Regions from separate parts of the Cellulosimicrobium sp. SJTW-1 genome, predicted to be linked through region 2. Evidence: predicted binding sites of a transcription regulator. Region 2 holds the regulator's gene; each other region holds the start of a gene.

Region 1 (4,133 bases), 730 kb from region 2:
CGCGACACGATCGTGCTGTCCGTCGGCTTCGGGAAGACCCCGCACGGCCGCGTGCTGCACCGGTTCGGCATCCTCAACACCCCGGGCGCCGAGGCCATGCTGCTCGACGCCGTCGGGGCGACACGCCGGCGTCTCCACGTCGTCTCGTGCTTCACGGCGGGCGACCTCGACCCGGAGCGACTGCGCGGCGCGGGCGCCCGGCTGCTCGCCGAGGTGCTCGACCTGGCCGAGCAGCGCAGCGGCGCCGCCGACCAGGTCACGCTGGGCAACGGCGTCGACCTCGGCGGCAGCCCCGACCGGCTCGTCCTGGACCTCGCCGAGCGGCTCTGGCGCGCGGGGCTCGTCGTCGAGACCGACTACGGCATCGGCGACGGCGACCGCATCCCGCTCGTCGTCGGCCACCCGGACCTGCCCGGCGAGCTCCTCGTCGCCGTCCTCACCGACGACGCGGCCTACGTCGCCGAGCGCAGCGTCCGCGTGCGCGACCGGCAGGTCGCCGAGCGGCTCGAGCGCATCGGCTGGACGGTCGCGCAGGTCTGGTCCGCCGCCGCGTTCCTCGACCCCGCCAAGGAGGCCGAGCGCATCCGGCGGGTCGTGCAGGCCGTGCGCGACGCGCGGCTCCCGGAGACGGGCGGCGTCGCGCAGACGGGCGGGGGCGACCGGATCGTCGTCGTGCCGGTGATCGACGACGACGAGCAGCACGGCGACGAGGACCTGTAACCCCGCCGGTGGGACCATGGGACGCGTGAGCACGACCGCCGACCCGAGCCCCAACCCGTCGCACCTACCCGACGACGGGCGCGACCGTCCCGAGCCCGAGGCCGGGCGCCGTCGGCGTCCGCGGCGGGCCGTGCGGCGGGGGACCGAGAGCACGGTGGTGCCCGGCACGAGCGCCGACGAGCGGGCCGAGGGCTGGGGCGACGAGTCAGCCCCCCGCCGCGGCGTGCCGGGCGAGAACGACGACCGCCTGCTGGGCGACGTGCCGCCCCACTACGGGCGCCACTGACGGCTCGCCGGGCGACCGGCTGAGCGGCGTCAGAGGTGCCGCGGGGGCGTCGGCCCGCCGGGCGTCGTCCCGCCGGGCGCCGCGCCGGGGCCGCTGCCGGCCTGGGCGGCGAGAAGGTCGCGGATCTCCTGGAGCACGCGCACGTCCTCGGCAGGTGCCTCGGGCTCGGGCTCCTCGTCCTTCTTGCGGCGCTCCGCGAGCTTGTTCATCGGCAGGACGATGACGAAGTAGAGGGCGACGGCGATGATGAGGAACTGGAGGATCGCGTTGAGGACCCCGCCGACGGAGATGACGGAGGGCGGGATGTCCTTCGCCTCGTTCCCCGCGCGCAGCGTGATGTCCCACAGGCCGGTGAGGTCGGGCTTGCCGAAGATCGCCCCGATGAGGGGGTTGATGAAGTCCTCGACGATCGCCGTGACGACCCCGGAGAACGCGGCCCCGATGACGACGCCGACCGCCAGGTCGATCGCGTTGCCGCGGAGCACGAACTCCTTGAACCCTTGGAACACGCCCTTCATGTGCTGCTTCCCTCTCCTGTCGACGGGCACGCGTGGCGGCGGCGCCACGACACGTGCACGCGTGATCCTGCCAACGGGCGCGGCGACCGGCAACGGCTTCGCCCGGCGGGTCGGCGGTCTCACGGAGTCGTCACGGGACCAGGACGGCCGTGACCGGGGCGTGCCCGGACCGCGCCGCCAGCCGGACGGCCTCCTCGGGGCGCACCGCGACGAGGGTCACGACGTCGGAGCCTGACCCACCGGTGCCGAGCAGGCCGCCGCCGTCGTCGGGCTCGGGTGCCGGCACGACGACCGCGGCGCGGGCCAGGTACGGGTCGTCCGGGGGAGCGGACCCCGTCTCCGCGGGTTCCGTGGGTGCCGGGGCGAGCGCGGGGTCGCCCGCGGCCAGCAGGTCGACGCGGTCGCCCGGCTCGAGGAGCGCGGCGACGCCCGGGTCGAGCCGGACGGGGGCGACCACGGTCCCGTCGGGCGCCCCGGCGGCGAGCTCTCCTCCGCCGACGAGGCCGTCCTGGAGGAGCGTGCCCTCCGGCAGGGCGACGGTCGCGCGGCGTCCGACGACGTCGTCGGCCCGGGCCGGTGCCCCGGCGGGCAGGAGGGAGGCCGGGACGTGGTCCACCCGCACGTCGGGTGCCGCGAGCGTGGTGCCGGGCGGCACGGCGCGGGCCGTCACGACGGCGGGAGCCGTCGGCGGGGGTGGGGGCCGCAGCGCACCGACGACGACCGACGCGGCGAGCCCGCAGCACAGCGCGGCGACCACGAACCGGGACCGCCACCACAGGCCGTGCAGCAGCCGCCGTCGGGCGGCGGCGCGGCCGGGGTGGGCTGACGGGTCGGGCGGGCGGGAGGAGCGAGGCATGGCGCGACCGTAGCCGCGCGCGGCGAGCCGGTGGCCGCGGTGCGCGGCGGTCTGTGGACGACGCGGCACGCGGGCCGCGCACCGTGAGCCGACCGACCCGCTGTGGTCGGCCGCGCACCGGTGCGGTGCCACGACGGAGCCCGGGCGCGTCAGGGGAGAGCGACCCGACGGCGCCGCGTCAGGTCAGGACGACGCGGCAGAGCTGCTCGACGCGCCGCCCGAGCCCGTGCCGCCCGACGACGAGGACGACCCCGCCGACGACGACGAGGACGAGGACGTGCTGGACGTCGAGGCGGCGGGCGCCGTCGACGTCTTCCCGCCGGACCGCGAGTCCGTGCGGTAGAAGCCGGAACCCTTGAACGTCACGCCCACGGAGGAGAACACCTTGCGCAGGCGGCCCGAGCACTCGGGGCACACCGTGAGGGCGTCGTCGCTGAACGACTGGTGGATGTCGAAGGCGTGACCGCAGGCGGTGCAGGTGTAGGCGTAGGTGGGCACGGGTTCTCCTCGTTCACGAGACGGCCGTCGAGGCGGCCACCGGCGGGTCGGGATCGGGACGGTCTCGGCCTGGTCGACGGTGTCAACACCGCCTGGCACTCGAAACTTCCGAGTGCTAATCATACGCGGACCGGCGCCCGGGCAGGGCCGGGGTAGTCTCGCATCCGTGTCTGCGCACGAACCCGCCGAGGCCCCCGCCGGTGACCCCGCCACCGGTGCCGACCCCGCGACCCCGGGCGAGGCCGCGGCCCCGCCGCGGCGTCGTCGCCGGTCCGCGCGCCGGCGCGTCCTGATCGGCGTGGCGGCGCTGCTCGTCGTCGCGCTCGTCGCGGGTGCCGCGTTCGTCGTGGTCACCGTCCGGCGCCCGCTCCCGCAGGCGTCCGGCGAGATCTCCGTGCCCGGCCTCGGCAGCGAGGTGACCGTGCTGCGCGACGCCCAGGGTGTGCCGCAGATCTACGCCGACACCCCCGAGGACCTCTTCCGCGCCCAGGGCTACGTCCAGGCGCAGGACCGCTTCTTCGAGATGGACTACCGCCGGCACGTCACGTCGGGGCGGCTCGCCGAGCTCGTCGGCGACAACCCGGACGCCATCGCCGCCGACACCGTGACGCGCACGTTCGGCTGGCGCCAGGTCGCGGAGGAGGAGTGGGACGTCGTCTCCCCCGAGACGAAGGCGTACCTCCAGGCGTACGCGGAGGGCGTGAACGCCTACCTGGAGGACCGCAGCCCGTCGGAGATCGCGCTCGAGTACACGGTGCTCGGGCTGCAGGTCGACGTCGCCGAGCCCGAGCCCTGGGACCCGGTCGACTCGCTCGCGTGGCTCAAGGCGATGGCCTGGGACCTGCGCGGCAACTACGACGACGAGCTCGACCGCGCGCTGGCCTACGGCACGCTCCAGGACACGGCGCGCGTCGCGGAGCTGTTCCCCGCCTACCCGTCCGAGCTCAACGCGCCGATCCTCGACCCCGGCGAGCTCGAGAACCCGCAGGAGGTCGCCCTCGACCTGGGCCCGCAGGCCCGCGCCGAGTACGGCTCCGACCACCTCCAGGCCGCGCTCGAGGCCGCGGACCGCGCGCTCGGCGCCGTCCCCGTGCTCATCGGGCGCGGCGAGGGCACCGGCTCGAACTCGTGGGTCGTCTCCGGCGAGCACACGGCGTCGGGCAAGCCGATCCTCGCGAACGACCCGCACCTCGCCCTCGGGGCGCCCGGCATCTGGGCGCAGGTGGGGCTGCACTGCAACGAGGTCTCCCCGGCG
Region 2 (4,133 bases):
ACGGGCCGCGCGCGGTGGTGGGTGGGGGCGGGCGTGCCGCCGAGGACGTCGGAGCCGTAGCGGTCGAAGGACACGGCGTCACCCTAGGCCAGCGTCCGCCGCTCACCACCGAGATCGCCCCGTGCGTCGCGGGATCGGCGTCCCGCGGGAAGGTCCCGGGCGCCCGACCCGGCCGCGCACGGCGGCTCCCGGCGCGCGCGCCCCCGGGGCGGGGTGGTACCACGGACCGATGAGCCAGCAGCGCGCGGAGCCGGACCCGAACCGCTGGCGCGTGCTGCCGGTCTGCCTCGCGGTGGGCTTCATCACGACGCTCGACGTGTCGATCGTCAACGTGGCCCTGCCGTCGATCGAGTCGTCGCTCGACGCGGGCCCGACCCAGCTCCAGCTCGTCGTCGCCGGCTACACGCTCGCGTTCGGGCTCGCGCTGGTGCCCGCCGGGCGGCTGGGCGACGCGGGCGCACGACGACCGCTCTTCATCGCGGGCCTCCTGGGCTTCGCGCTCATGAGCCTCGCGTCCGGGCTCGCGCCGACCGACACGTGGCTCGGCGTCGCGCGCCTGCTCCAGGGCGTGAGCGCGGGCGTCCTCAACCCGCAGGTCGTCGGTCTCATCCAGCAGCAGTTCCGCGGGTACGAGCGCGGGCGCGCGTTCGGCATGTTCGGCGCGACCATCGGCGTCTCGACGGCGCTCGGGCCCCTGCTGGGCGGGCTCATCATCGCCGCGGCGGGCCCGGAGACGGGGTGGCGGTGGGTGTTCCTCGTGAACATCCCCGTCGTCGCCGTGCTCCTGCCCTTCGCCTGGCGCCTCGTGCCCGGGCCGCCGCGCACCGGCTCGGGCGCGGCGCGCGGGCCGCGCCGGCTCGACCTCGTCGGGCTGGGCCTGCTCGGCGCCGCGACCCTCGGCGTGATGATGCCGTTCGTCACGACGACCGGCCGCGGCGACGACGCGTCGCGCTGGTGGTGGCTCGTGCCGGCCGCGGCCGCCGTGGTGGGCGCCGTCGGGTGGGAGCGGCGCTACCAGCGGCGCACGGGCGAGGCCGTGCTCGACCCGCAGGTCGTGGGGCTCGGGTCCTTCCGCAACGGCGCGCTGCTCGGCCTCGCGTACTTCGCCGGGTTCACGGGCATCTTCCTCGTCGTCACGCTCTACCTCCAGGACGAGCTCGGGTACACGCCGCTCCAGGCGGGGCTCGTCGGCACGCCGTTCGCGGTCGCGTCGGGCGTGTCGGCGTGGTTCTCGGGCCGCTGGGTCGCGCGCTGGGGCCGCGAGCTCGTCGTCGGCGGTGTCGTGCTCGTGCTCGTGGGGGTGGTCGCGGCGGAGGTCGTCGTGCGCACGCTCGGGGACGACCCGGGCGCCGTCGGCCCGGCGCTCGCGGTCGCGCTGCTCGTCGCGGGCGCGGGCAGCGGGACGGTCATCGCGCCGAACCAGACGCTCACGCTGTCCGAGGTGCCGGTGAACCGGGCCGGGGTGGCGGGCAGCATGCTGCAGCTCGGCCAGCGCATCGGGTCGGCCGTCGGGATCTCCGTGGTCCTGTCCGTCTACTACGGCGGGCTCGCGAGCGGCGACTCGGCGGCGGACGCGACCGGGCGCGCGCTCCTGGTGACGATCGGCCTCGTCGCGGTCGCGCTCGTCGTCGGCCTCCTCGACCTGCGTTCGCGACGAGCGGAGGACCGCCGGACGGGCCGCGCGGACGCGTAGGATTGGCACTCGGAGGTCGAGAGTGCCGACTCCCGCACGCCCGCCCGGGCGGCGACGGTGCGGCACGCGGGAGGTGGACGTGAGCGAGGAGCGCCGGCTCGAGGTGCTGCGGGCCATCGTCGAGGACTACGTCCTCACGCGCGAGCCCGTGGGTTCGCGCGTGCTCACCGAGCGCCACAGCCTCGGCGTCTCGCCCGCCACGATCCGCAACGACATGGCGGCCCTCGAGGACGCCGGGTACATCGCCCAGCCGCACACGTCCGCGGGCCGGATCCCGACGGACAAGGGCTACCGGCTCTTCGTGGACCGCCTCTCGGGCGTCAAGCCGCTGTCCGCGCCGGAGAAGCGCGCCATCGAGACCTTCCTGTCCGAGGGCGTGGACCTCGACGACGTCATCGCCCGCGCCGGGCGCCTGCTCGCCCAGCTCACCGGCCAGGTCGCCGTCGTGCAGTACCCGTCGCTGAGCCGGTCGGGCCTGCGCCACCTCGAGCTGGTGCCCGTCGGCGAGTCGCGGCTCCTGGTCGTCATCATCACGGACACGGGTCGCGTCGAGCAGCGCACGCTCGAGGTCGCGAGCCTGCCGGACGAGGGCACGCTCGTCGAGGTGCGCGCGCGGCTCAACGCCGCGGCCGCGGGCAAGCGCCTCACGGACCTCGCGCCCGGTCTCGCCGCCGTGACCGAGAGCTTCCACCCCGACGACGCCCCGCTCGTCCGCGCGGTGGGCGACCTCGTCGCCCAGACGCTCGCGGAGGAGAGCGAGGAGCGCCTCGTCCTCGCGGGCACGGCGAACCTCGCGCGCGCGGGCATGCGGTTCGAGCATGCGCTGCGCCCCGTCCTCGAGGCGCTCGAGGAGCAGGTCGTCCTGCTCGGGCTGCTCACCGAGATGGCCGCCGAGTCGGGCGTGAGCGTCCGGATCGGTCGCGAGACCCAGCTCGAGGGCCTCGCGGAGACCTCCGTCGTGACGACCGGTTACGGTAACGACGGTGACACGGTCGCGCTCGTCGGCTCGATCGGGCCGACCCGCATGGACTACCCCGGCACCATCGCGGCGGTGCGCGCGGTCGCGCGCTACCTGTCACGGGTGCTCGGCACGTGAGCCCCGCGGTCTCCCCGCCCGCGGCGGGCCCGCTCGACGACCACCCCCGACCCCTCCCGACCGGCCCCGCGCCGGCCTCACGACCCGCACCAGCAGAGAGTGACGTGTGAGCGACTACTACGAGATCCTCGGCGTGGCCCGTGACGCCAGCCAGGACCAGATCAAGAAGGCGTACCGCAAGCTCGCGCGCGAGCTGCACCCGGACGTCGCGGGCGAGGAGGCGGGCGACCGCTTCAAGGACGTCGCGCGCGCCTACGAGGTGCTGTCCAACCCGGAGAAGCGCCAGCAGTACGACCTCGGCGTCGACCCCAGCGCCCCCGGCGGCGGGGGCGGCGGCCCGATGGGCGGCGGGTTCGGCTTCCAGGACATCTTCGAGACGTTCTTCGGCGGCGCCCAGGCGCAGCAGGGCCCGATCCCGCGCGCCCGCCGCGGCCAGGACGCGCTCGTGCGGCTCGACATCGACCTCTCCGAGGCGACGTTCGGCGCGCAGCGCGAGCTCCAGGTCGACACGGCGGTCGTGTGCGGCACGTGCGGCGGCACCTGCTGCCGTCCGGGCACCTCGCCCCGCACGTGCGAGGTGTGCCACGGCCGCGGCACGGTCCAGCGCGTCGCGCGCTCGTTCCTCGGCCAGGTCATGACGAGCGCGCCGTGCGCCGCGTGCCAGGGCTTCGGCACGGTCATCCCCGAGCCGTGCGCGGAGTGCTCGGGCGAGGGCCGCGTGCGCAGCCGCCGCAGCATCACGGTCAACGTCCCGGCGGGCGTCGACACGGGCACGCGCATCAAGCTCACCGCGCAGGGCGAGGTCGGCCCGGCCGGCGGCCCCGCGGGCGACCTGTACGTCGAGATCCGCGAGCGCAACCACGACACGTTCGTGCGCCGCGGCGACGACCTGCACTGCACCCTCCAGGTGCCCATGACGGCGGCCGCCCTCGGCACCGTGCTCGAGCTGGAGACGCTCGACGGGCTCCAGGAGATCGACCTGCGCCCCGGCACGCAGCCGAACCAGATCGTCACGCTGAAGAACCTCGGTGTCGGGCACCTGCACGGCAGCGGGCGCGGCGACCTCAACGTGCACATCGAGGTCCAGGTGCCGACGGCCCTCGACCCCGAGCAGGAGCAGCTCCTGCGCTCGCTCGCCGCGCTGCGCGGCGAGGAGCGGCCCGAGCCCCGGCTCGCCGCCGCGCACCCGGGCGTGTTCTCGCGCCTGCGCGACAAGCTCTCCGGCCGCTGAGCGGGGCGCGGGCATGAGTGCTCCGGTGTTCCTCGCCGAGACGGGGACCGACGGCGTCGCGCCCGGCGACCGGTACGTGCTCGACGGCGCGGAGGGCCGGCACGCGGGCGTCG
Region 3 (4,133 bases), 1.4 Mb from region 2:
CGCTTCTTGATCGTCAGACGACCCACGCCGCGCTCGCGGAGGTACGAGCGCAGTCGCTTGAGGCCGAACGGCATGGTGTCGAGCACGCGGTAGCCGCGCGCGAGCCCGTCCGCGAGCCCCGTCGCGTCGAGCGGCGCGGGGGAGTCGGTGGTCACGTACGCGATGGTCCGGTCGAGCAGGCGGCCGCCCAGCCCGCGCGCCGCGTGGGCGACGAGCCCCGCCCGGATCACGGCGCCGTCGGGCTCGTAGAGGTACTGCCCGACGGCGCCCACCTCGGGCACCACGTCCTCGTCGCCGGGGCGGTGGGCGATCCGGCGGGTCGTGGTGCGCGCGGTCCCGTCGGGCCCGGTCCACGACGACAGGACGAGCGCCGACCGGCCCGGTCCCTCGGGCGCGAGCGGGCCGAACCAGAGCCCGGCCTCCACGACGTCCCCGTCGACCGACACCCACTCGGTCTCGGCGTCCTCGGGCAGGCCGGCGTGCGGGATGCCCGGGCCGACCTTGATCCCGACCGCGGGCACACGCTCGCGCAGCGCCCACACCGCGTCGAGCGGCGGGGCGTAGGCCTTCGGGTCGAACACGCGCGTGCCGGCGCGGGTGCGGCGCGCGGGGTCGGCGTACACGCCCTCGATCCGCTCGCCCTCCAGGTCGAGCGCGAGCCCGTCGCCGTGGCGCACCTCGGCCTCGGGGAAGTGGCGCAGGTTGACGGTCGCGATCGCCGCGGTGAGCTCGTCGACGTCGGTCGCGAGCACCTCGAGCTCCGCGGCGGCGAACGCGAGCGCGTCGACGCCGATCCCGCTCGTGAGGTCCGCGACGCGCCGGATCCCCGCCTCCTGGTACCGCCGGGCGTGCAGGCCCGCGACGACGAGCCGGCTCGCCTGCTCCAGCCCCGCCTGCGTGAAGAGCATGCCGTCGGCGAACGCGCCGAGCTTGCCGTGCGCCGCGGCGCGCAGCCGGGACTGGGTGAGGGCCGCGGCGGCCAGGTCCGGGTCGACGCCCTTCGCGCGCAGCCCTGCCGCGAGCACGAGCGACTGCTGCTCGTCGTACGGCGGGAGCGCGCCGAGCAGGGCCCAGCCCTCGGGGCTGAGCAGCTTGGTGAGCGTGGCGGCGTCCATGGCGTCGATCCTTCCACGGGGGCCGGGGACCACGCGCAGCCGGGGCCCGGTCGTCCGCAGGACGGACGTTGGCACTCGCCTTGACCGAGTGCTAACCGGGACCTAGATTTGAGACGTGCCGCCACCGCTCGCGGAGGCGGCACCACGTGCGACCAGGCTGTCCGGCACCCGCGACGACGGCCAGCCGGTGCGCTCGACCCATCCGTTGCAGTTCTCACCGCGAAAGGGGAGGTCCGACGTGTCGGTCCCCATCAAGCCGCTCGAGGACCGGATCGTCGTGAAGGCCCTCGAGGCCGAGACCACGACCGCATCCGGCCTGGTCATCCCGGACACCGCCAAGGAGAAGCCCCAGGAGGGCGAGGTCCTGGCCGTCGGTCCGGGCCGTGTCGACGACAACGGCAACCGCGTCCCGCTCGACGTGACCGTCGGCGACAAGGTCATCTACAGCAAGTACGGCGGCACCGAGGTCAAGTACGGCGGCGAGGACTACCTCGTCCTGTCCGCGCGCGACATCCTCGCCGTGGTGGTCGGCTGACGCCGACCCGGTTCAGCAGCAGGGCCCCGCGACCGTCGGTCGCGGGGTCCTGCTGCGTTCCGTGGCCGGTCGCCCCACCGGTGGTCCCACGGGTCGTGCGCACGTGCGCCCGGTACGACGTCGGACCGGGGCCGTGCAGGTCTGCTGGTGGCGCGGAGGCACCGCGGTGGTGCCCGGGGAGAGGGAGCGTCAGCCGGTGCGGCGGGCGCCGCCCGCGAGGATGGCGGCGCGCTCGTCCTCGCTCAGGCCGCCCCACACCCCGTACGGCTCGCGCACGCGGAGCGACTGCTCGCGGCACTGCATCATCACGGGGCACGAGTGGCAGATCGCCTTCGCGGCCTCCGCTCGCCGTCGTCGCGTCGAGCCGCGCTCACCCTCGGGGTGGAAGAACAACGTGTCGTCCGCGTCGCGGCACGAACCCTGGTACTGCCATTCCCACAGCTCCATGACGGGCCCGGGGAGCCTCGAGATCTCTGCCATGCCGAACAACCTACAAGCGTTGCAAGACTTGTTCAAGTCCCCTGTGAGGAAAAAGTGAACGGGCAGGTTGAACCGCTCGTGGAGCGGTGTGAGGGGGGTCAACCGCGTCGACCGCTCCGGGCGCGCTGACGCGATCCGCAGCGACCGGCGCGTTTGCGCGTGCAGCGAACAAATACGGCGCGGGTGTGGCGCGAAGGGTGCACGACTGTGACCTCTACGAGGTGGCGAGACGGGTGCCCGCTCGGCAGAATCGATCCATGACCTCAGTCCGGTCCGCCCCCGACCCCGAGGGAGCCCGACCGAGCATGACCTCGTCTCCCGGCCTCGCCGTCGCCGCCGTCGCGCGCCGGCTCGGCGTCGCGCCCGCGACCCTGCGCACCTGGGACCGTCGCTACGGCCTCGGCCCCTCGCAGCACCGGGCCGGCTCCCACCGGCGCTACACGGACGACGACGTCGCTCGCCTCGTCGTGATGCGCCGCCTCACGCTCGACGGCGTCGCCCCCGCCGACGCGGCCCGCGCCGCGCTCGCCGCCGACGAGGAGGAGCTCGCCGCGAACCGTGGGGCGATCTCCTTCGACGACCGCGGCGCCGACGGCGCGGGCGACCTCGACGCCGACGAGCCCGAGGCCGACGACGACGCGCCCGAGCCGCCGCCGTCGCGCCCGTTCCTGCGCGCCGTCCCGGGGGGCGAGCCCGCACGGGCCGCCGGTCCCCGTCCGGTCGGCGTCCGTGAGGGACCGCGGCCCACGCGCGTCTCCGACGTCGTCGACGCGGCGATCGCCTACGACCAGCGCGCGTGCGACCGGCTGCTACGCATCCCGACGGGCGGCGACCCGGCCGCGTGGTGGTCCGACCTCGTCGAGCCCGCGCTCGAGCGCCTGGCCGAGCGCACCGTGCTCGCCGGCCCGGGCGAGGTGCCCGAGGTCGTGCTCGCCAACGCGACGCTCGTCGCGCTGCGCGAGTACACGCAGGCGAGCGAGGACGCGATCGTGGCCGCCGGGGGGCCGCCCCGGAACCACCCGAGCCGCATGCGGCGGATCGTCCTCGTCTTCGCGGCGCCCGACGAGCCGCTCCCGCTGGCCGCGCACGCGCTCGCCGCGTCGCTCGCCTCGCACGGCGCGATGGCGCGGATCGTCACCGGGCCCGCGAACGTGCACCGCACGCTGGAGATCGTGACGATGGTGCGGCCGTCCGCGGTGGCGATGGTGACCACGCAGGCGCGTCCCGACCTGGGCATCGTGCACGCCGCGCACGACGCGAACCCGAGCCTGCCGTTCTTCGTCGGGCTCCCGAGCGACCAGGCCGCGGAGGAGCTCCCGCTCGCCGCGACCGTCCACCGGGTGCGCAGCTTCACGGGCCTCCTCCACGAGCTGCTCGCCGTCGTGCGCTGAGCCGCCCGCGGGCCCGCCGGTCGGGCGGGGTGCGCGCTCGTGCACCCCGCCGTCCGCCCCTCGCGCAGGCCCGGCCGGCGAGCACCGGGCGGGAATACGGCGAGGGCCCGCGGCGTAGAATCCTGGTGTGACCGCTTCGCCCGTCCCCGCCGCCGTCCCCGACCGTGACCCCTTCGGATTCCTGGGTCTCACCTACGACGACGTCCTGCTGCAGCCCGGCTACTCGGACCTGGCGCCGTCGGACATCGACACCACGACGCGCCTGACGCGCGAGATCTCGATCCGCGTGCCGCTCGTCTCGGCGGCCATGGACACCGTCACCGAGTCGCGCATGGCCATCGCGATGGCGCGCCAGGGCGGCATCGGCGTGCTGCACCGCAACCTCTCGATCGAGGACCAGGCGCTCCAGGTCGACCTGGTGAAGCGCACGCAGACGGGCATCATCGACAACCCGGTGACCATCGGGCCCGACGCGACGCTCGAGGAGCTCGACAAGACCGCGGGCGAGTACCGCATCTCCGGCTTCCCGGTGCTCGACGCCGAGCGCCGCCTCATCGGCATGGTGACCAACCGCGACCTGCGCTTCACGCCCGTCGCCGAGTGGGCGACGAC

Evidence for each region. The regulator HrcA, encoded in region 2, represses chaperone genes, less so after heat shock. The targets are predictions, from matches to a motif close to TTNGCACTCGNNNNNNNCGAGTGCNAA.
Region 1: RSE42_RS15015 (FmdB family zinc ribbon protein) is a predicted target of HrcA. The motif match lies at 2,971-2,997, and genes of this name have one in related genera.
Region 3: groES (co-chaperone GroES) is a predicted target of HrcA. The motif match lies at 1,184-1,210, and genes of this name have one in related genera.

Annotation. Positions count from the first base shown of each region.
Region 1 is NZ_CP136680.1:3,344,741-3,348,873, reverse strand. Features, by position in the region: gene RSE42_RS15035 (hypothetical protein) at 1-720, shown strand, start outside; gene RSE42_RS15030 (hypothetical protein) at 746-1,006, shown strand; gene mscL (large conductance mechanosensitive channel protein MscL) at 1,036-1,524, opposite strand; gene RSE42_RS15020 (SAF domain-containing protein) at 1,655-2,380, opposite strand; gene RSE42_RS15015 (FmdB family zinc ribbon protein) at 2,564-2,878, opposite strand; gene RSE42_RS15010 (penicillin acylase family protein) at 3,168-4,133, shown strand, end outside.
Region 2 is NZ_CP136680.1:2,617,169-2,621,301, reverse strand. Features, by position in the region: gene RSE42_RS11970 (DUF3097 domain-containing protein) at 1-74, opposite strand, end outside; gene RSE42_RS11965 (MFS transporter) at 230-1,693, shown strand; gene hrcA (heat-inducible transcriptional repressor HrcA) at 1,773-2,789, shown strand; gene dnaJ (molecular chaperone DnaJ) at 2,896-4,020, shown strand; gene RSE42_RS11950 (16S rRNA (uracil(1498)-N(3))-methyltransferase) at 4,034-4,133, shown strand, end outside.
Region 3 is NZ_CP136680.1:1,187,471-1,191,603, forward strand. Features, by position in the region: gene RSE42_RS05425 (THUMP-like domain-containing protein) at 1-1,115, opposite strand, end outside; gene groES (co-chaperone GroES) at 1,354-1,650, shown strand; gene RSE42_RS05435 (WhiB family transcriptional regulator) at 1,840-2,130, opposite strand; gene RSE42_RS05440 (MerR family transcriptional regulator) at 2,436-3,521, shown strand; gene guaB (IMP dehydrogenase) at 3,649-4,133, shown strand, end outside.